3 regions of the Enterobacter sp. CP102 genome follow, and region 1 is predicted to be linked to each of the others. Evidence: riboswitches for the same ligand, from Rfam matches in the RefSeq annotation. Region 1 holds a riboswitch; each other region holds the start of a gene.

What was found. A riboswitch is a leader RNA that binds a small molecule or an ion and turns the genes downstream of it on or off. The one in region 1 is predicted to bind thiamine pyrophosphate.
Region 2: it holds a riboswitch for thiamine pyrophosphate, as region 1 does, so the genes downstream of both, thiB (thiamine ABC transporter substrate binding subunit) here and thiM (hydroxyethylthiazole kinase) in region 1, are expected to answer to the same signal.
Region 3: it holds a riboswitch for thiamine pyrophosphate, as region 1 does, so the genes downstream of both, thiC (phosphomethylpyrimidine synthase ThiC) here and thiM (hydroxyethylthiazole kinase) in region 1, are expected to answer to the same signal.

The regions. Positions count from the first base shown of each region.
Region 1 covers NZ_CP104014.1:3,060,248-3,066,746, forward strand. Annotated here, with positions in the region: gene N1249_RS14480 (PfkB family carbohydrate kinase) at 1-621, shown strand, start outside; gene N1249_RS14485 (GntR family transcriptional regulator) at 595-1,341, opposite strand; gene thiD (bifunctional hydroxymethylpyrimidine kinase/phosphomethylpyrimidine kinase) at 1,383-2,183, opposite strand; gene thiM (hydroxyethylthiazole kinase) at 2,180-2,950, opposite strand; TPP riboswitch at 2,986-3,082, opposite strand; gene N1249_RS14500 (hypothetical protein) at 3,677-4,138, shown strand; gene N1249_RS14505 (diaminobutyrate--2-oxoglutarate transaminase) at 4,452-5,828, shown strand; gene N1249_RS14510 (aspartate aminotransferase family protein) at 5,847-6,499, shown strand, end outside.
Region 2 covers NZ_CP104014.1:741,433-747,931, reverse strand. Annotated here, with positions in the region: gene leuD (3-isopropylmalate dehydratase small subunit) at 1-541, shown strand, start outside; gene N1249_RS03545 (Hok/Gef family protein) at 634-786, opposite strand; gene N1249_RS03540 (sugar efflux transporter) at 1,003-2,181, opposite strand; gene sgrT (glucose uptake inhibitor SgrT) at 2,300-2,452, opposite strand; gene sgrR (HTH-type transcriptional regulator SgrR) at 2,541-4,196, shown strand; TPP riboswitch at 4,233-4,333, shown strand; gene thiB (thiamine ABC transporter substrate binding subunit) at 4,365-5,348, shown strand; gene thiP (thiamine/thiamine pyrophosphate ABC transporter permease ThiP) at 5,324-6,499, shown strand, end outside.
Region 3 covers NZ_CP104014.1:230,474-236,972, forward strand. Annotated here, with positions in the region: gene N1249_RS01100 (thiazole biosynthesis adenylyltransferase ThiF) at 1-331, opposite strand, end outside; gene thiE (thiamine phosphate synthase) at 324-959, opposite strand; gene thiC (phosphomethylpyrimidine synthase ThiC) at 959-2,854, opposite strand; TPP riboswitch at 2,933-3,046, opposite strand; gene rsd (sigma D regulator) at 3,101-3,598, opposite strand; gene nudC (NAD(+) diphosphatase) at 3,694-4,467, shown strand; gene hemE (uroporphyrinogen decarboxylase) at 4,508-5,572, shown strand; gene nfi (deoxyribonuclease V) at 5,582-6,253, shown strand; gene N1249_RS01135 (YjaG family protein) at 6,295-6,499, shown strand, end outside.

The sequences.
Region 1 (6,499 bases):
CCTGACGGGGAACGCACGTTTATGTCGTTCAGCGGCGTGGAAAACCAGTGGCAACAACCCTGGCTGGATGCGCTCGACGTACCGCCCGCAAGCCTGGTGTATTTATCCGGCTACCAGCTGGCGTCACCCTGCGGCGAGCTGCTCACGACATGGCTGGAAGGTCTGCACAACGTGACGGCGTTTATCGACTTTGGCCCGCGCATTGCCGATATCCCCGATACGCTGATGGCGCGCATTATGGCGTGTCAGCCTATTGTGTCGCTTAATCGCCAGGAGGCAGAGATTGCCGCCGAAAGGTTTGGCATGGATCCGGAGTCATTAGGCGCGCACTGGCAAAAGCGGTTCGCCTCTGCGCTGATCGTGCGTCACGATAAAGACGGCGCAGGGTATTTTAACGGGGACGATAGCGGGTATGTTCCGGCCTTCCCTGCCACGGTGGTGGACACCATCGGCGCAGGCGATAGCCATGCGGGCGGTACGCTTGCCGGGCTGGCGGCGGGATGGAGCCTGGCCGATGCGGTGCAGCTTGGCAACGCGGTCGCAGCGTGGGTGGTCAGCCATCGGGGCGGTGATTGCGCCCCTACGCGGGACGCGTTACTCCTCGCACACAAAGACGTATAGATCGCTTCGGCAATAGCTGATGCTGTACTCAATGGGCCGGTGTTGTTGGTCAAGCGCAACCTGCTTTATCACCAGCACCGGTATTTTATCGTCCATTTTGATATGTGCCTGAAATTCGCTGTCCGGCATCCGGGCGCTGACGCGGGAACGGGTGCGCTGCGGGAAAATATTCTGGCTGCGGAAATAATCGTACAGCGAAATACCAATCGCATCCGGGTCGTGAATTAATCCTGCCGGAACCCAGGACTCCTCAATCGACACGGCGTCATCATCCACGTAACGAATACGCTTAAGTAAGAAGACATCGCTTTGCGGCGCAAGTGACAGCTGGCTGGCGACCTCTTCCGGACATTTCACCACTCGCTTATTGACCCACAGCGTATTGGGCTTTTTCCCGCGTAACACCACCTGCTGAGAAAATCCGCGCGCCTCTTTGAGGGAATATTCAAAGATATTATTAATTTGCGTGCCGTAACCCCGGGCGCGCGTGACCACGCCCTCTTCTTCCAGCGCTTGCATCGCCTTACGCACAGTGATGCGCGACACCCCGGTCAGCTGGCTCAGATCGCGTTCGCCCGGCAAAATATTCCCGTGCTCCAGCACGCCGCTGCGCACGGCATTTTTGACCGTTTCGGCAAACTTAAGGTACAGCGGCGTGTTGTCCGGCGCGGCGATCCGTTCGTTAAGCTGCTCGATTAACCGGGTATGCGCTTGTTCCATCTGTGTTTTCTCAGGCGTGGTGTTTACTGCCAGTATACGGCTTACCACCATGCATGAAAATGATGAACCGGCCCAATACCGTGACCCACTTCCAGAGTATCGGCTTTTGCCAGCGCCGCAGAGAGCCAGGTTTTGGCTTCCTGCACCGTATCTGCCCAGGAATTATGTCGCGGGCGCAGCGCCGCCAGCGCCGCCGAGAGCGTACAGCCCGTACCGTGCGTGTTTTTGGTCTGCACCCGCGGCGCGGTAAAACGCATTTCCCCGTCGCGGGTAAAGAGCCAGTCCGGGCTTTCAACATCATCGAGATGGCCGCCTTTCATCAGTACCGCGCCGCAGCCCATGGCCAGCAGCGCGCTGCCCTGCTCTTTCATTTCGCGTTCATTACGCGCGTGCGGCGCATCCAGCAGCGCTGCGGCTTCTGGCAGGTTTGGCGTGATCAGCGCCACCTGCGGCAGCAGTTTTTGTCGCAGCGTCTCGACAGCAGAAACAGGCAGCAACGGATCGCCGCTTTTGGCCAGCATCACGGTATCAAGCACCACGTTTTGTATCTGGTAACGTTTAAGCCGCTCAGCCACCGCTTCAACAATATCTGTCTCCGCCAGCATCCCGATTTTTGTGGTGTCGATGCGCACATCGCTGAACACCGAGTCCAGCTGTGCTGCGACAAAATCAGGCTCAATGCGATAAACCGACTGCACGCCACGCGTGTTTTGCGCCACCAGAGCAGTGATCACCGAGCAGCCATAGGCCCCCAGCGCCGAGAAGGTTTTCAGATCGGCCTGAATACCCGCGCCGCCGCTTGGGTCAGTGCCGGCAATGGTCAGTGCATTAATCCGCTTCATGCCTGTTCCTCCAGGGTGTAAAGCGCATCGAGAAACGCACTGGCAAAGCTGCCGGGACCGCGGGAATGTTGAATGGCGACCGTTCCTGCGCGCTTCATAAACCCACAGGCTGCTGCCACGTTATCCAGCCGGTCACCCGGCAATGAACAGCTGGCAGCCACCACCGCCGAAAGCGCGCATCCGGTTCCCACAACGCGTGTCATCAGCGGATCACCCCCTGTAACCGTATGGGTTCGCAGCCCGTCAGTGACGTAATCGACTTCCCCTGTGACCGCCACGATGGCGTTGGTCTGTCGCGCCAGCGCCTGCGCCGCGGGCAGTGCGCTTGCGGCCGTATCGGTGGTATCAACGCCACGGCCACCGGCGCTCATTCCGGCAAGCGCCAGAATTTCCGAGGCATTACCGCGAATAGCAGCAGGTTTGAGCGCGAGGATTTGATGGCAAAAACGGGTGCGGAACGTGAGCGCGCCGACCGCAACCGGATCCAGCGTCCAGGGTTTACCTGCGGCAACGGCACTCTCTATCGCCCGGCGCATCGACTGCGCGCGCGGGGCGGTCAGTGTGCCGACATTAATCAGCAGCGCGTCTGCAAAGGCGGCGAACTGTTCAGCTTCTTCCTCTTCAATGACCATCGCCGGAGAGGCGCCAAGCGCCAGCAGCACATTAGCGGTAAAGGTTTGCACGACATCGTTGGTCATGCAGTGCGTGAGCGGGGAACGGGTTCGGAACTGATGTAAAACGTGTAAGTCGAGCAGGTCAGGCTGCATGATTTCGCTCCTGCCTTGCGTGAAGAAGCGATGACCGGGAAGGCATCTGACTTCCCTACGCTGGCATTATCCAGATCAGGTAATACGGGTATTTCTCAGCCTTCACAAAGAAGGGCACCCCGAGTCAAATTACACAAAATGCTGTAACAGGGGCAGACTAAGGTAAGCGACACGTAATAGCAAGCCCTGTCCCTTTCGGCTCCCTCAGTGATACCAACGCTAAACAATCAAATTTTTATCCATTATTTTTTGCTGCAACTATATTTAAATGCATACATTTAATGTTATTGATTTATGAGTAATTAAACGTTCAGCCTGATTTACCCCGCTTGTACGCCACTCACCAATACCCATCAAAAACAACATGTTATGGATGTAGCATTTATATAATCATGGGCTTATCTAATAGTGACAAAGGTGATCTACATCAAAATGGAGACCGTCCTGATATTGGATAGTTGTCCTCCGTTATCAGTGTTGCTACTAAAGAAACACACACTCAAACAGGTTCTACGATAATTTATAATATTTACGACGTTCCTTACTCGTCATATTGATATTAATTCGATGAAATTAATCATATATAGCGCAATAGTGTCTTTATGCCTGGTTGCGACGGGCATTTTTATTGGCGTGATTTATTTTACGCAAATAAACCAGTGCTTATAGCGGCCAGGTAAATAAACGAATTGATTCTGTGTCGTTTTCAATAATCAAGGTCATATAATGAAAAAGTTAGTGATGATAGCCGTGACCCTTTCAACGCTGGCGGGTTGTACAACCCAGGCGGATCGGATGGCGAAATGCGAAGCGCAGGGCATCAGCCGCGATACCTGCTACCTTGCCGAGCAAAACCGGACGGCAGCGGTAAACGCAGCGGCTGAAAAGCAAGCGATGGAGAATGCCGCCGCAGCAGTACAACATGCGCAAGAAGCTAAGGTCCACGATCCCCTGCGTGAAGCGTCGTTTTCCTCGAACGAACTGAATGCCACTCTTTCGAATGGCTTTTTTAGCGCAACGGTAAATGGTAAAAAAGCGACCGTTAAACGCCTGAATGCTAATTTTTATGAAATACATGGTAACGGATTTGTTATATCCATTAGCCTTGATGAGAACGGTATTACGGATGCTTCGTGGAATAAAGCCAAAGGACGCGAGCACGGACTTTTGCAGGTGACACAGAAATAACGAAGCGGAGGAGGCATTAAGCCTCCTTTTCCGGCAAAAAAAGGCACGATTTGTAACACTCTATCCCCGACTTTTACAGTCACGACGAAGTCAGCGTAACATGCTGTTTTTATTAATCAGAATTCACTACTTTCTTTCTCAAAACGAGGATATTCCTCCCCCTGAGCGCCATGTAACAAAACAGTAAACAAATTAACCATTGAGCCCCGTGGCAAAAGGCTCTATATTGGCGGCGTTTTTTCCAGGCCCCCATCTGTTTTTTAACTTTTTATTCAATCGTGGCGCATAACGAAGCTGCGGTTGTAGGAGTGATATGATGACGGATAAAGTCCGTATTGACACCGTAGATGCCCATAAAAGCAACGAAACCTATCTGGCCCGTCAGGCCGAGTTTGAATCTAACGTCAGGAGTTATCCGCGCAAGCTGCCTTTAGCTATCACTAAAGCAGACGGCGTGTGGATCACCGATGCAGATAATAAAGAATACCTTGACTGTTTAGCAGGCGCAGGCACCCTTGCGCTTGGCCATAACCACCCTGATGTGCTGAAAAGCATCCAAAATGTCATTACCAGCGGCTTGCCGTTACATACATTGGATCTGACTACGCCGTTGAAAGACGCGTTCTCCGAATATCTGCTGTCTCTGCTGCCTGGTCAGGGCAAAGAGTATTGCCTGCAGTTCACCGGCCCATCTGGCGCCGATGCTGTTGAAGCAGCACTGAAACTGGCGAAAAAAGTCACCGGCCGTAGCGGTATCATCAGCTTCTCTGGTGGTTACCACGGTATGACCCACGGCGCACTGTCCGTGACCGGCAACCTGTCTCCGAAAGAAGCGGTTGACGGCATGATGCCAGAAGTTCAGTTCATGCCTTACCCGCACCAGTACCGTTGCCCACTGGGTATCGGCGGTGAAGCGGGCGTGAAAGCGCTAACTTACTACTTCGATAACCTGATCAACGATGTAGAAAGCGGCGTGCGCAAACCTGCTGCCGTTATTCTGGAAGCGGTTCAGGGCGAAGGCGGCGTGAACCCGGCTCCGGCTGAGTGGTTGCAGCGCATCCGTAAAGTGACTCAGGAACACGGAATTCTGCTGATCCTCGACGAAGTTCAGGCAGGCTTTGCCCGTACCGGTAAATTCTTCGCCTTCGAACACGCAGGCATCGAGCCAGACATCATCGTGATGTCCAAAGCTGTAGGTGGCGGTCTGCCACTGGCCGTGCTCGGTATCAAAAAGCAGTTCGACGCATGGGCTCCAGGTCACCACACCGGTACTTTCCGCGGCAACCAGCTGGCGATGGCAACCGGTCTGACGACGCTGAAAATCCTCAAAGACCAGAACATCGCGGGCAAAGTGGCTGCGCAAGGCGAATGGCTGAAAGCACAGCTGGCTGAGCTGCAAAAACGTTATCCGGTAATCGGTCACGTTCGTGGTCTGGGCATGATGATCGGTATCGAGATCGTTAAGCCACACGAAGCGGCTGACCACATGGGTTGCTACCCGGGTGATGGCGAGCTGTCTGCGTTGATTCAGAAGAAGTGCTTCGAAGCCGGTCTGATTCTGGAACGTGGCGGTCGTAACGGCATTGTGCTGCGTCTGCTGCCTTCTCTGCTGATCAGCGATGAAGAGCTGAAGATCTTCCTGGATAAATTCGAGCAGGCACTGCTTGCTGCGGGCGTTCGCCCGGCGTAACCGGAGTTATTGATTACGATGTCTGATTCAAACCCAATTTTGTTCTCCTCTGCGCAGAGCATTGAAGCTTACCAGCAGGCGATTGAACAAAGCACTCAGGCTGTGATGCAGTGGCTGAAACAGCCTGAGATGTATCAGGGCAAAACGGTCGCGGAACTGCGCGACCGTATTAAGCTGGATTTCAACCCGAAGGGGTTGGGCAACGACGCGGCGATTGAACGTGCCGTTGAGTTCTTCCTGAAAGACAGTTTGTCCGTTCATCACCCGCAGTGTGTTGCGCACCTGCATTGCCCAAGCCTGGTGGTAAGCCAGGCAGCGGAAGTGCTGATTAACGCAACTAACCAGAGTATGGACTCCTGGGATCAAAGCCCGTCCGCAACCATCATCGAAATCAAACTGATCGAATGGCTGCGTACCCGCGTGGGTTATCAGGCTGGCGACGCAGGTGTCTTCACCAGCGGCGGCACCCAGAGCAACCTGATGGGGCTGATGCTGGCACGTGATGCGTTCTTTGCGCGTCTGGGCCACTCTGTCCAGCAAGATGGTCTGGTTGGCGATCTGCGTAAAATTCGCGTGCTGTGCTCCGAAAACGCGCATTTCTCCGTGCAGAAAAACATGGCGCTGATGGGCCTGGGTTACCAGTCCGTGGTGCAGGTGAAAACTGACGAATT
Region 2 (6,499 bases), 2.3 Mb from region 1:
CGATGCAATCATTCCTAAGCAGTTTTTACAGAAAGTGACTCGCACAGGTTTTGGCGCTCACCTGTTTAATGACTGGCGTTTCCTGGACGATAAAGGCGAAGTCCCTAACCCGGAATTCGTGCTGAACTTCCCGGAATATAAGGGTGCATCGATTCTTCTGGCCAGGGAAAACTTTGGCTGCGGTTCATCACGTGAACACGCCCCCTGGGCACTCACTGACTACGGCTTTAAAGTGGTCATTGCCCCGAGCTTCGCGGATATCTTCTACGGCAACAGCTTCAACAACCAGCTGCTGCCGGTCACGTTGAGCGATGAACAGGTCGATGAGCTGTTTGCGCTGGTGCAGGCAAATCCGGGCATATCGTTTGAAGTGGATCTGGAAGCGGAAGTGGTGAAAGCCGGTGATAAAACTTATAGCTTTAGTATTGATGCATTCCGTCGCCATTGTATGCTGAACGGCCTGGACAGTATTGGTCTGACGTTACAGCATGAAGACGCAATTTCCGCATACGAGAAAAAACAACCTGCGTTTATGCGCTAAAGGCAATGGCCCGCAGCGCGCGGGCCATTGAAAAGGGTGCGTTGAGGCTCAACCACTCTGGAGAGGCGGGGAACCTTCCCCCGCCAACACCGCTAACGTTTTGCTTCGTAAGCCAACACTGCCGCCAGCTCTGTTTTCTCCTGTCTGAAGTGCAGCTCACACAGCGAGTCGCGCACCATCCAGGTGAAGATCAACAGCGTCGTACAGATCAAAAACAAACTTAACAGCAGAGTACGTTTTGGCATTCCAGCCTCCTTATTGATTTTCGGCAATGAAGAGACTAACCTCGCAATGTTGGTTGTGAAGTTGGTCTCCCCATCGTTTTTTTGATGTGGGACTCTCCACTGTTTGCCTCTTGCGAAAGCCTGAGGCAAACAGCCTCAAGCACCCGCCACGCACTCTATGCGCCTTATTTGCACCTGTCAGAAAGTCGTTTCTTTTCGTGAAGCTGCCTTCCAGAATCAGACATCCTTAACCCGGCAGGTCAGCCCCAGCGTCACCAGGGATATCGCCGCAATCATCCAGTACACAGCCCAATGCCCGTAGCTTTGTGAAAGCGCCCCCTGAATCACCCCCGCCAGAATCACACCGGTTGAAATACTGTTCGTAAACAACGTTGTGGCCGAACCCGCGCGCCCGGGCATTAAATCCTGAAACCAGAGCATCCCTATCCCGGCAACAATCCCGATAAACACGGCATTAAACAACTGTAACGCCAGCAGCGCCTCGCGCGAATGGAAGAAGATAAGCCCCAGATAGAACAACACCCCTGCCGCCACGGCAACAATCATCATCGGGCGTTTTCCGAAGCGCTTAACATAGTAACCCGCCAGAATCATCGCCGGGATCTCAAGCCCTGCGGCCGTCCCCATCAGGATGCCCGCAAGTTTGTCCGGTAGACCCAGCGCACTACTGATCCACAAAGGCATATCGATGATGTACATGGTGTTGCAAGTCCACATCAGCGTGGAGGCGATAAACAGCATCCGGACATTTTTATCCTTCCAGCCGCTGACCTGGGCAACCAGTTTGTCTGGCGTTTGCTCAACCCTTGCAACCGAAGGCAGCGCAAAGGCAATCAGTACAAGGCTGATGGCAAAAATCCCTGCCGCGATCGAAAACATGACCGTAAAGCCATAACTCAGCGCCAGCATAAATGCCAGCGGTGGGCCAATAACCCACGCGAGAGAGAGCTGCGCACGCATCACCGAGCTGAACATCACCACTTCGCGGGCAGAACTGTCTGCATACTCACGGGCCAGCGCAAAGAGCTGCGGCATGGCGGTATTGGCCAGCGCCGCCAGCAGCACGCCGCAGGTGAGCAGCGTCATATAGTGACGATTAAAGGCAAACAGCAAGGCATTACCGATGGCCATGGCGCAACAAAAGAGGATCAATTTTCGGCGATCGCCCTGGCTGTCGGAACGCTTAGCAAGCCACAGGCTGACCAGGATCCCGGCAATGGCGTTGACGGTGTAAAACAGGCCAACCCAGAATGGCTGCGCCCCGACTTCGCGGCTGAGGAACAGGCTGAGCGTAGGCGCCTGGAGCGCCCCCGCCACACCCATCATAAAAGCCACCAGCATAAATGCGGCATACACGCCGTTCAGGCGTCGCCCCATCGTCATCAACCAGAGCATACGAAATCCTTGTGAAAGCGGTTTAAATTGGGTGAAATAGTAAACGAAAAAAGCCAGCAAAAACATTTTGCTGGCGGGTGATTAGCACCAATACTCAGTCACACATGATCGAGGCGAGTTAGCGAGAAGAGGTCGATTTCGTAACGTCCCACTGCATCAATTCTTCCAAAATTTTCAGCCGTTGCTCTGCACACTGGCGGGCCAGCCAGGACACTCCCTTTGTCGCTGAAAAATACTGCTGATAAAACTGACGTGCGGTAGACCTCTTCATAATTTACCTCCTCGCTTCATCGGGAAGAATTATTGGCTTAATATAGGGATAAATAAATTGCTGATTTTTTGTCAGGAGTTCCCCTTTTATGCCTTCTGGTCGTCTGCAACAACAATTTATCCGCCTCTGGCAATGCTGCGAAGGGCAATCCCAGGACACCACGCTGAATGAGCTGGCCGATTTACTGAACTGCTCTCGCCGCCATATGCGTACCCTGCTCAACACCATGCAGCAGCAGGGCTGGCTAAACTGGGAAGCAGAGGCCGGGCGCGGTAAACGTTCACGTCTGACCTTCCTCTACACCGGCCTTGCGCTGCAACAACAACGCGCGGAAGACCTGCTGGAGCAGGACCGAATCGATCAGCTGGTGCAACTGGTGGGCGACAAGGCAGCCGTACGTCAGATGCTGGTGTCACATCTCGGGCGGAGCTTTCGCCAGGGGCGGCATATTCTGCGGGTACTCTACTATCGGCCAATGAAAAATCTGTTACCCGGTACGGCGTTACGGCGTTCAGAAACCCACATGGCGCGACAAATCTTCAGCGGCCTGACGCGCATAAATGAGGAAAACGGGGAACTGGAAGCGGATATCGCTCACCACTGGCAGCAACTCTCCCCCCTCCACTGGCGCTTTTTTTTACGCCCCGGCATCCATTTCCACCACGGTCGTGAGCTGGAAATGGCCGATGTCATCGCGTCGCTGGAACGCGCCCGTAAGCTTCCGCTCTACTCACACATCATCCACATCCATTCGCCGACCGCCTGGACGCTGGATATTGAGCTGTCGCAGCCAGACAAATGGCTTCCCTGGCTTCTGGGCTATGTGCCGTCGATGATCTTGCCTGGCGAATGGAGTTCCCTGAATAATTTTGCCAGCCAGCCGATTGGTACCGGGCCTTACGCCGTTTCACGCAATAATAATAACCAGCTTAAGATCCGCGCTTTTGATGACTATTTTGGTTACCGGGCGCTGATCGACGAAGTGAACGTCTGGGTATTGCCAGATATCAGCGAAGAGCTCAGCGTCGGCCTGACGCTCGAAGGCCCCACCACAGGTGAGAAAGCGGTCGAAAGCCGTCTTGAAGAGGGCTGCTACTATCTGCTGTTTGATAGCCGCACCCATCGCGGAGCCAATCAGGAAGTTCGTCAGTGGATAAGCCATGTGCTTGCCCCTTCCAACCTGATTTACCACGCGGAAGAGCAGTATCAGACCTACTGGTTCCCGGCGTATGGGCTGTTGCCACGCTGGCACCATGCGCGCCCGGTGCAATGCGAAAAACCCGCCGGGCTGGAGTCCATCACCCTGACCTTCTATCGCGAACACGTAGAGCATCGCTTTATTGCCCGAATCATGACGAAACTGCTGGCAGCCGTAGGGGTGACGCTGGAGATCCAGGAAGTTGATTATGATGAGTGGCACCGCGGCGATGCGGTGAGCGACATCTGGCTGAACAGCGCAAACTTCACCCTGCCGCTCGATTTCTCGCTCTTTTCGCACCTGTATGAGGTGCCGTTGATCCAGCACTGTATCGACCGGGACTGGCAGCAAGACGCCGCCCAGTGGCGCGCAGGTGAGATGAATCTGGCCTCGTGGTGCCAGCAATTACTGGCGCAGCAGAACATCGTGCCGTTGATCCACCACTGGCTGATGATTCAGGGGCAGCGCAGTATGCGCGGCTTACGCATGAACACGCTGGGCTGGTTTGACTTTAAATCAGCGTGGTTTGCGCCCCCTGAGCCATAACACTTTCGTAATATTCACCAAATCATTACAATACCGCCGTTCTCAACGGGGTGCTGCATCACTGATGTGCGCTGAGATAATACCCGTCGAACCTGATCCGGATAACGCCGGCGAAGGGATTTGAGGCTGTCGCTCAAAATCCTTTGCCACTCAACTATGAGGTGCAAAGTGGTAAAAAAAGTTCTTCCTCTGCTGGTGCTGTTTGCACTGCCTGCTGCTGCTAAGCCTGTTCTGACAGTCTACACCTACGACTCTTTCTCGGCCGACTGGGGCCCGGGCCCAGTGGTAAAAAAAGCCTTTGAAGCCGACTGTAACTGCGAGCTGAAATTTGTCGCGCTGGAAGATGGCGTTTCGCTGCTTAACCGTCTGCGTATGGAAGGGAAAAACAGCAAAGCCGACGTGGTGCTTGGCCTTGATAACAACCTGCTGGACGCCGCCACGCAAACGAAGCTGTTTGCCAAAAGCGGCGTAGCAACCGATGCCGTCAGCGTCCCTGGCGGCTGGAAAAACGACACCTTCGTTCCCTTTGATTACGGCTACTTTGCCTTTGTTTATGACAAAAACAAGCTGAAGAACCCGCCAAAAAGCCTGAAAGAGCTGGTTGAAAGCGATCAGAAATGGCGCGTGATTTACGAAGATCCGCGCACCAGTACCCCGGGTCTTGGCCTGCTGCTGTGGATGCAAAAAGTCTATGGCGATAAAGCACCGGAAGCCTGGCAGAAACTGGCCGCGAAAACCGTCACCGTCACGAAGGGCTGGAGTGAAGCCTATGGTCTGTTCCTGAAAGGGGAAAGCGACCTGGTGCTGAGCTATACCACCTCTCCGGCTTACCACATTATTGCCGAGAAGAAAGACAATTACGCGGCAGCAAACTTTGCTGAAGGCCACTACTTGCAGGTGGAAGTGGCAGCACGTACCGCCGCCAGCAAGCAGCCAGAACTGGCAGAGAAGTTCCTGAAATTTATGGTTTCTCCTGCGTTCCAGAATGCTATCCCGACAGGCAACTGGATGTATCCGGTCACCAGCGTTGCGCTACCGGCAGGTTTTGATCAGCTTTCTAAACCGCAAACCTCACTGGAGTTTACGCCGCAGCAGGTTGCTGCACAGCGTGCAGCATGGGTAAGTGAATGGCAACGCGCCGTCAGCCGTTAATTGCAGGCTGGTTACTCCCCGGGCTGCTCGCCGCCATCCTGATGGTTGCGGTAAGTCTGGGGGCATTTCTTGCGTTATGGTTAAACGCGCCAGAGAGCGATCTGCTCTCTCTCTGGCACGATAGCTATCTCTGGCACATCATTCGTTTCTCTTTCTGGCAGGCGTTTCTCTCGGCGTTATTATCGGTTATTCCCGCCATTTTTCTGGCACGAGCACTTTACCGAAGACGATTTCCCGGCAGACAGGCATTGCTGCGACTGTGCGCCATGACGCTGATCCTGCCCGTGCTGGTCGCCGTTTTCGGTATTCTCAGCGTCTATGGCCGTCAGGGCTGGCTGGCCTCGCTCTTTACCCTGCTGGGCCTGGAGTGGACCTTCTCCCCATATGGGCTGAAAGGCATTCTGCTGGCGCACATCTTTTTCAATATGCCGATGGCCACGCGACTCTTTTTACAGGCGCTGGAAAGCATCCCCGGTGAGCAACGCCAGCTTGCCGCCCAGTTGGATATGCGCGGGTGGTCGTTCTTCCGTTTCGTTGAATGGCCCTGGCTGCGTCGGCAAATTCCCCCGGTAGCTGCCCTGATCTTTATGCTCTGTTTTGCCAGCTTCGCGACCGTGCTCTCGCTTGGCGGCGGCCCACAGGCCACCACGATTGAGCTGGCTATCTATCAGGCCCTGAGCTACGACTACGATCCCGGGCGCGCGGCGCTACTGGCGATCGTACAGATGCTCTGCTGCCTGGTACTGGTATTACTGAGCCAGCGTCTGAGCAAAGCCATCCCGCCTGGGGCGAATCAGATTCCAGGCTGGCGCGATCCGCAGGATAGCCTGCGCAGCCGCCTCACCGATTTCACGCTGATTGCGCTGGCGCTTTTGCTTCTGCTGCCGCCACTTCTGGCGGTGGTGGTGGATGGCCTGAACCTGAATATTCTGGCCGTATTACAACAGCCGGTGCTCTGGCAGGCGACATTTACCTCATTACGAATCGCGCTGGCGGCGGGGCTGTTGTGCGTTATCCTGACCATGATGTTGCTCTGGAGTAGCCGCGAACTTTATGCCCGACAGGCACGCAAAGCCGGACAAGCCCTGGAACTGACAGGAATGCTGATTCTGGCAATGCCAGGTATTGTGCTGGCTACAGGTTTCTTTTTA
Region 3 (6,499 bases), 2.0 Mb from region 1:
CTTCACCCGCCAGACGCTGTTGCAGGGCGATAAGTTCGATATCAGGGTTGAGCTGGTTCAGCCGCTGCCGGGTGATACGCGCTTTGGGCTGGTTAATATCGTCGGTGGTAAAGAGGATCTGGCGTTGCAGGTTGCTGAGATGAACATCGTCATCATCCGCCAGCACCAGAGTACCCACGCCCGCACCTGCCAGATACAGCGCGGCGGGCGTCCCTAATCCGCCCAGCCCGACAACGAGCACCCGGCTTCCAAGCAGCTTTTTCTGGCCGTCGATGGCGATATCTTCCAGCAGGATCTGCCGGCTGTAGCGCATAAAGTCGCGATCATTCATCACCTGCTCCTGCCAGCGTTAAGAGCTGTGCGGTTGCCGCCTGCCAGTCTGGTGCCTGGGTAATGGCGCTGACGACGGCAATACTACCCACGCCGGTTTCGAGCACGGCGGGGGTGCGTTCAAGGCTGATACCGCCGATGGCGACGGTTGGGTAATCAGTCAGTCGCTGAATATGACCGGCCAGCTGCCCAAGCCCCTGGGGTGCTGAAGGCATCTGTTTGGTCTGTGTCGGGAAGACGTGGCCAAGTGCGATATAAGACGGGCGTGCGGCGAGCGCCACATCGATCTCCATATCGTCGTGCGTTGAAACCCCCAAACGCAGACCGGCTTTACGGATAGCGTCCAGATCGGTTGTCTCCAGGTCTTCCTGACCCAGGTGCACGCCGTAAGCCTGGTGCTTAATAGCCAGTCGCCAGTAGTCGTTGATAAACAGGCGGGCGTCATAACGACGCCCCAGTTCAATGGCAGCGACCACATCGGCCTCCACCTCTTCATCACGTTTATCTTTGATGCGCAGCTGGATGGTGCGAACGCCTGCCTCCAGCAGGCGTGCAATCCACGCAACGCTATCCACTACCGGGTAAAGCCCTAGCCGAAAGGGAACCGGTGGAAAATCGGGCTGATACATTACGCCTCCTCTTTTTTGAGGTAGATTTCGCCGCCTTTTGCGCGGAAGTTATCAGACATGTCCGCCATACCCACTTCAATAGCCTGTGACGCCGCGTAATCACGCACTTCCTGGGTGATTTTCATGGAGCAGAATTTCGGTCCGCACATGGAGCAGAAGTGCGCCACTTTGCCGGATTCCTGCGGCAGGGTTTCGTCGTGGTAGGCGCGGGCGGTGAACGGGTCGAGCGCCAGGTTGAACTGATCTTCCCAGCGGAATTCAAAGCGTGCTTTCGACATGGCGTTATCACGGATTTGCGCGCCCGGATGGCCTTTCGCCAGATCCGCGGCGTGGGCGGCAATTTTGTAGGTGATCAGACCCTGTTTGACATCTTCTTTGTTCGGCAGGCCGAGGTGTTCTTTCGGCGTGACGTAACAGAGCATGGCGCAGCCGAACCAGCCGATCATCGCCGCGCCAATCCCGGAGGTAAAGTGGTCGTAGCCTGGCGCGATATCCGTGGTCAATGGCCCCAGCGTGTAGAACGGCGCTTCGTGGCAGTGCTCCAGCTCTTCGGTCATGTTGCGACGGATCATCTGCATAGGCACATGCCCCGGGCCTTCAATCATCACCTGCACGTCATACTCCCAGGCAATTTTGGTCAGTTCGCCCAGCGTGTGCAGTTCGGCAAACTGCGCTTCGTCGTTGGCATCCTGAATCGAGCCCGGGCGCAGGCCATCGCCCAGCGAGAGCGAAACGTCGTAGGCCGCGCAGATTTCGCAAATCTCGCGGAAGTGCTGATACAGGAAGTTTTCCTGATGGTGCGACAGGCACCATTTGGCCATGATTGAACCGCCGCGCGAGACAATCCCGGTCAGGCGTTTGGCTGTCATCGGCACGTAGCGCAGCAGCACACCGGCGTGGATGGTGAAATAGTCCACACCCTGTTCAGCCTGCTCCAGCAGCGTATCGCGGAAAGCTTCCCAGGTGAGGTTCTCGGCGATGCCGTTTACTTTTTCCAGCGCCTGATAAATGGGCACCGTACCAATCGGCACCGGGCTGTTACGCAGGATCCACTCGCGGGTTTCGTGGATGTAACGCCCGGTTGAGAGGTCCATCACCGTGTCTGCGCCCCAGCGGGTAGACCAGACCAGTTTTTCCACCTCTTCTTCGATGGAAGAGGTCACCGCCGAGTTACCAATGTTGGCGTTGACCTTCACCAGGAAGTTACGCCCGATGATCATTGGCTCGGATTCAGGGTGGTTGATGTTCGCAGGGATAATGGCGCGCCCGGCGGCCACTTCGTCACGCACAAATTCCGGGGTGATGTTTTCCGGCAGACGCGCACCGAAACCTTCCCCAGGATGCTGATGGCGCAACACTTCACCACGAATACGTTCACGGCCCATATTTTCGCGGATGGCGATGAACTCCATTTCCGGTGTGACGATACCCCGGCGGGCATAGTGCAGCTGGGTTACGCATTTGCCCGCAGTGGCGCGTTTCGGGGTCAGCAGGCCGGCGAAACGCAGCTCGTCCAGGCCGTCGTCGGCCAGGCGCTCTTTGGTATACGCGGAGCTTTGCTCGTTGAGTTCTTCGCTGTCATTACGGGCGTCAATCCACGGCTGACGCAGCTTTGCCAGACCGTGCTGAACGTTGATCGCAATCTCAGGGTCGCCATACGGGCCAGAGGTGTCATACACCGGGATCGCTTCGTTATCTTCAAACTGCGGATCTTCTTTGCTGCCACCAATCAGCGTTGGGCTAAGCTGGATTTCACGCATCGGGACGCGAATATCCGCCTGAGAGCCGGTAATGTAAATGCGTTTTGAGTTCGGGAAAGCGGTGCCTTCCAGGGTGTCGATGAAGTGTTGTGCTTGTGCGCGTTGTTCGCGACGGGTCAGTTTAGTGGTAGACATAGCTCATTCCAAAAGTGAAGGACATGGCTTGTCAGACGACGGATGAAGCAAGAGGAGATCGCCCGGGGGCGATACAACAGCAGTGTGACTCTTGTTCCCTTCGCAGGTATTAGCCTGATCAGGTTCCGCGGATCCCGAATTAACGGTCTCAGCCCGCGTTTTTGCAAACGCTGGGCACTCCGACAAGAAAAATCCCCCTCGTGAGAGGGGCGAATGTTTGTAAACTACTCGTTAACGATTAAGAACTCAAGCAGGGCGCGCGACGTTCTCTTCGTTGCTGATGTTCAAATCATTATCCAGCGCCAGGGCGATCAGCTTGTCTTCCAGCGTGAATCGCTCTTCCAGAGCCTCGCCAAGATCGGACAGCGCCCGCTGGAACTCAAGATAGTTATCGTGATCGATAGCGTTCTCAAGCGTGGAATCGTAGTAGTCCATGATCTGCTGGGTGTTGGCTTCCAGCAGCGGATAGAGTTTGCTGGCCGCTAAATACGGCGTTGTCCCTTCCATTTCGCGGATAATGCGTTCATAAATATTGAAATGGCCGTCGGACAGATAGTCGACCAGGCCCTGACAAAAATCATCCAGCGCTTTTTCGTTGAGGCGCATGTACGATTCTTTGCCAGGCTTAATGCCGACCAGATTGTAATAAGCCACGAGCAGATGCTTGCGTACATGTAGCCAGCGATCCACCAGTTTGTTACTTCCTCCAACGCGCTCTGTCAGGCTTTCCAGCTGGTTTAACATGTTCGACTCCACAAGGTTTAGAATTGAATCTGCTTATCCAAAATGTAACCACGATGCTAACAACATGTCAGTGAAGCGAAGGTAGTGCAATAGATATGGATCGTATTATTGAAAAATCAGATCTCGGTTGGTGGTTAGTCTGTCACGAACAAAAATTATGGTTGCCCGCTGGGGAATTACCCTATGGCGCGGCAGAAAAATTCGATCTTGTGGGCCAGCCTGCACTGAGGATCGGCGAGTGGCAGGGCGATCCGGTGTGGATGATCCTGCAGGCTCGCCGTCAGGATATGGGATCGGTTCGTCAGGTACTCGATCTTGATGTTGGGCTGTTCCAGCTGGCTGGCCGCGGTGTGCAGCTGGCGGAGTTTTACCGCTCGCATAAATACTGCGGCTATTGCGGCCATACCATGCATCCGAGCAAAACCGAATGGGCGATGCTGTGCAGCCACTGCCGGGAACGCTACTACCCGCAAATCGCGCCGTGCATCATCGTTGCTATTCGCCGGGAAGACTCTATCCTGCTGGCGCAACACACCCGTCATCGCAATGGTGTGCATACCGTGTTAGCCGGATTCGTTGAAGTGGGTGAGACGCTGGAGCAGGCTGTGGCACGGGAGGTTATGGAAGAGAGCGGCATTAAGGTGAAAAACCTGCGCTATGTTACTTCACAACCGTGGCCGTTCCCGCAATCACTGATGACCGCCTTTATGGCCGAATACGACAGCGGCGAGATTGTTATCGACCAGAAAGAGCTGCTGGAGGCGAACTGGTATCGTTACGACGATTTACCGCTGTTACCGCCGCCGGGCACCGTGGCGCGCCGGCTGATTGAAGATACCGTCGCAATGTGTCGGGCTGATGCTGAGTGACATGTTACACTGAGGCCATGACGCTTAAGGAACTGCAAAAATGACCGAACTGAAGAACGATCGTTATCTGCGTGCGCTGCTGCGCCAGCCCGTTGATGTCACTCCGGTGTGGATGATGCGCCAGGCTGGCCGCTATCTCCCGGAGTACAAAGCCACCCGTGCCCAGGCGGGGGATTTTATGTCGCTGTGCAAAAACGCGGAACTGGCGTGTGAAGTGACGCTCCAGCCGCTGCGACGTTATCCACTGGATGCAGCGATCCTCTTTTCGGACATTCTGACTATCCCTGATGCCATGGGGCTTGGGCTGTATTTCGAAACCGGCGAAGGCCCGCGTTTCACCTCTCCGATTAAGAGCAAAGCCGACGTCGATAAGCTGCCGATCCCTGACCCTGAGGGTGAGCTGGGCTACGTGATGAATGCGGTACGCACTATCCGCCGTGAGCTGAAAGGCGAAGTGCCGCTGATTGGCTTCTCTGGCAGCCCGTGGACGCTGGCGACTTACATGGTTGAAGGTGGCAGCAGCAAAGCCTTTACCGTAATCAAAAAGATGATGTATGCCGAGCCGCTGGCGCTGCACGCGCTGCTCGACAAGCTGGCGAAGAGCGTCACGCTGTATCTGAACGCTCAAATTAAAGCGGGTGCGCAGTCGGTGATGATTTTCGATACCTGGGGCGGTGTGCTGACCGGGCGTGATTATCAGCAATTCTCGCTCTATTACATGCACAAAATCGTCGATGGCCTGCTGCGTGAAAACGAAGGCCGCCGCGTACCGGTAACGTTGTTCACCAAAGGTGGCGGTCAGTGGCTCGAAGCGATGGCAGCAACGGGCTGTGACGCACTTGGGCTGGACTGGACCACCGATATCGCCGATGCGCGTCGCCGTGTAGGCGACAAAGTGGCGCTGCAGGGTAATATGGATCCCTCCATGCTCTATGCACAGCCTGCGCGTATCGAAGAAGAGGTGGCAACCATTCTGGCGGGCTTTGGTCAGGGCGAAGGTCACGTCTTTAACCTCGGTCACGGCATTCACCAGGATGTGCCGCCAGAGCACGCGGGCACGTTTGTGGAGGCAGTACACCGGTTGTCTGCGCAGTACCACAAGTAAGGAATCGCTATGGATCTCGCGTCATTACGCGCTCAGCAACTGGAACTGGCATCATCGGTGATCCGTGAGGATCAACTCGATAAGAACCCGCCGCAGTATATTGGCGGCGCCGATGTGGGGTTTGAGCAGGGCGGGGAGGTGACGCGTGCCGCGATGGTGGTACTGAAGTACCCTTCGCTGGAACTGGTGGAATACAAGGTGGCGCGTATTGCGACCACCATGCCTTACATTCCAGGTTTTCTCTCCTTTCGTGAATATCCCGCGCTGCTGGCCGCGTGGGAGCTCCTCGCGCAAAAGCCTGACCTGTTGTTCGTTGACGGACACGGTATTTCTCATCCGCGCCGGTTAGGCGTTGCCAGCCATTTTGGCCTGCTGGTGGATGTGCCAACGATAGGTGTCGCCAAAAAGCGCCTGTGCGGTGCGTTTGAGCCTCTTTCTGCCGAAGCGGGCGCACTCGGCCCCCTGATGGATAAAGGCGAGCAGCTGGCATGGGTCTGGCGCAGTAAACCGCGCTGTAATCCGTTGTTTATCGCCACCGGGCACCGGGTCAGTCTGGACAGTGCGCTGGCGTGGGTACAGCGTTGCACAAAAGGATATCGTTTACCGGAGCCAACACGCTGGGCGGATGCCGTTGCATCACAGCGACCGGCTTTTATTCGCTGGCAGGAAATTCAGCGATAATTCAGGTAAACTGCCGCTAATTTCCGATTCGAGACATCATCATGTTACAAAACCCGATTCATCTGCGCCTTGAGAAGCTGGAAAGCTGGCAGCACGTCACCTTTATGGCTTGCCTGTGCGAGCGCATGTATCCCAATTACGCCGCGTTCTGCAAGCAGACAGAGTTTGGTGATGGCCATATCTATCGCCGTATTCTGGATCTCATCTGGGAAACGCTGACCGTCAAAGACGCGAAGGTGAACTTCG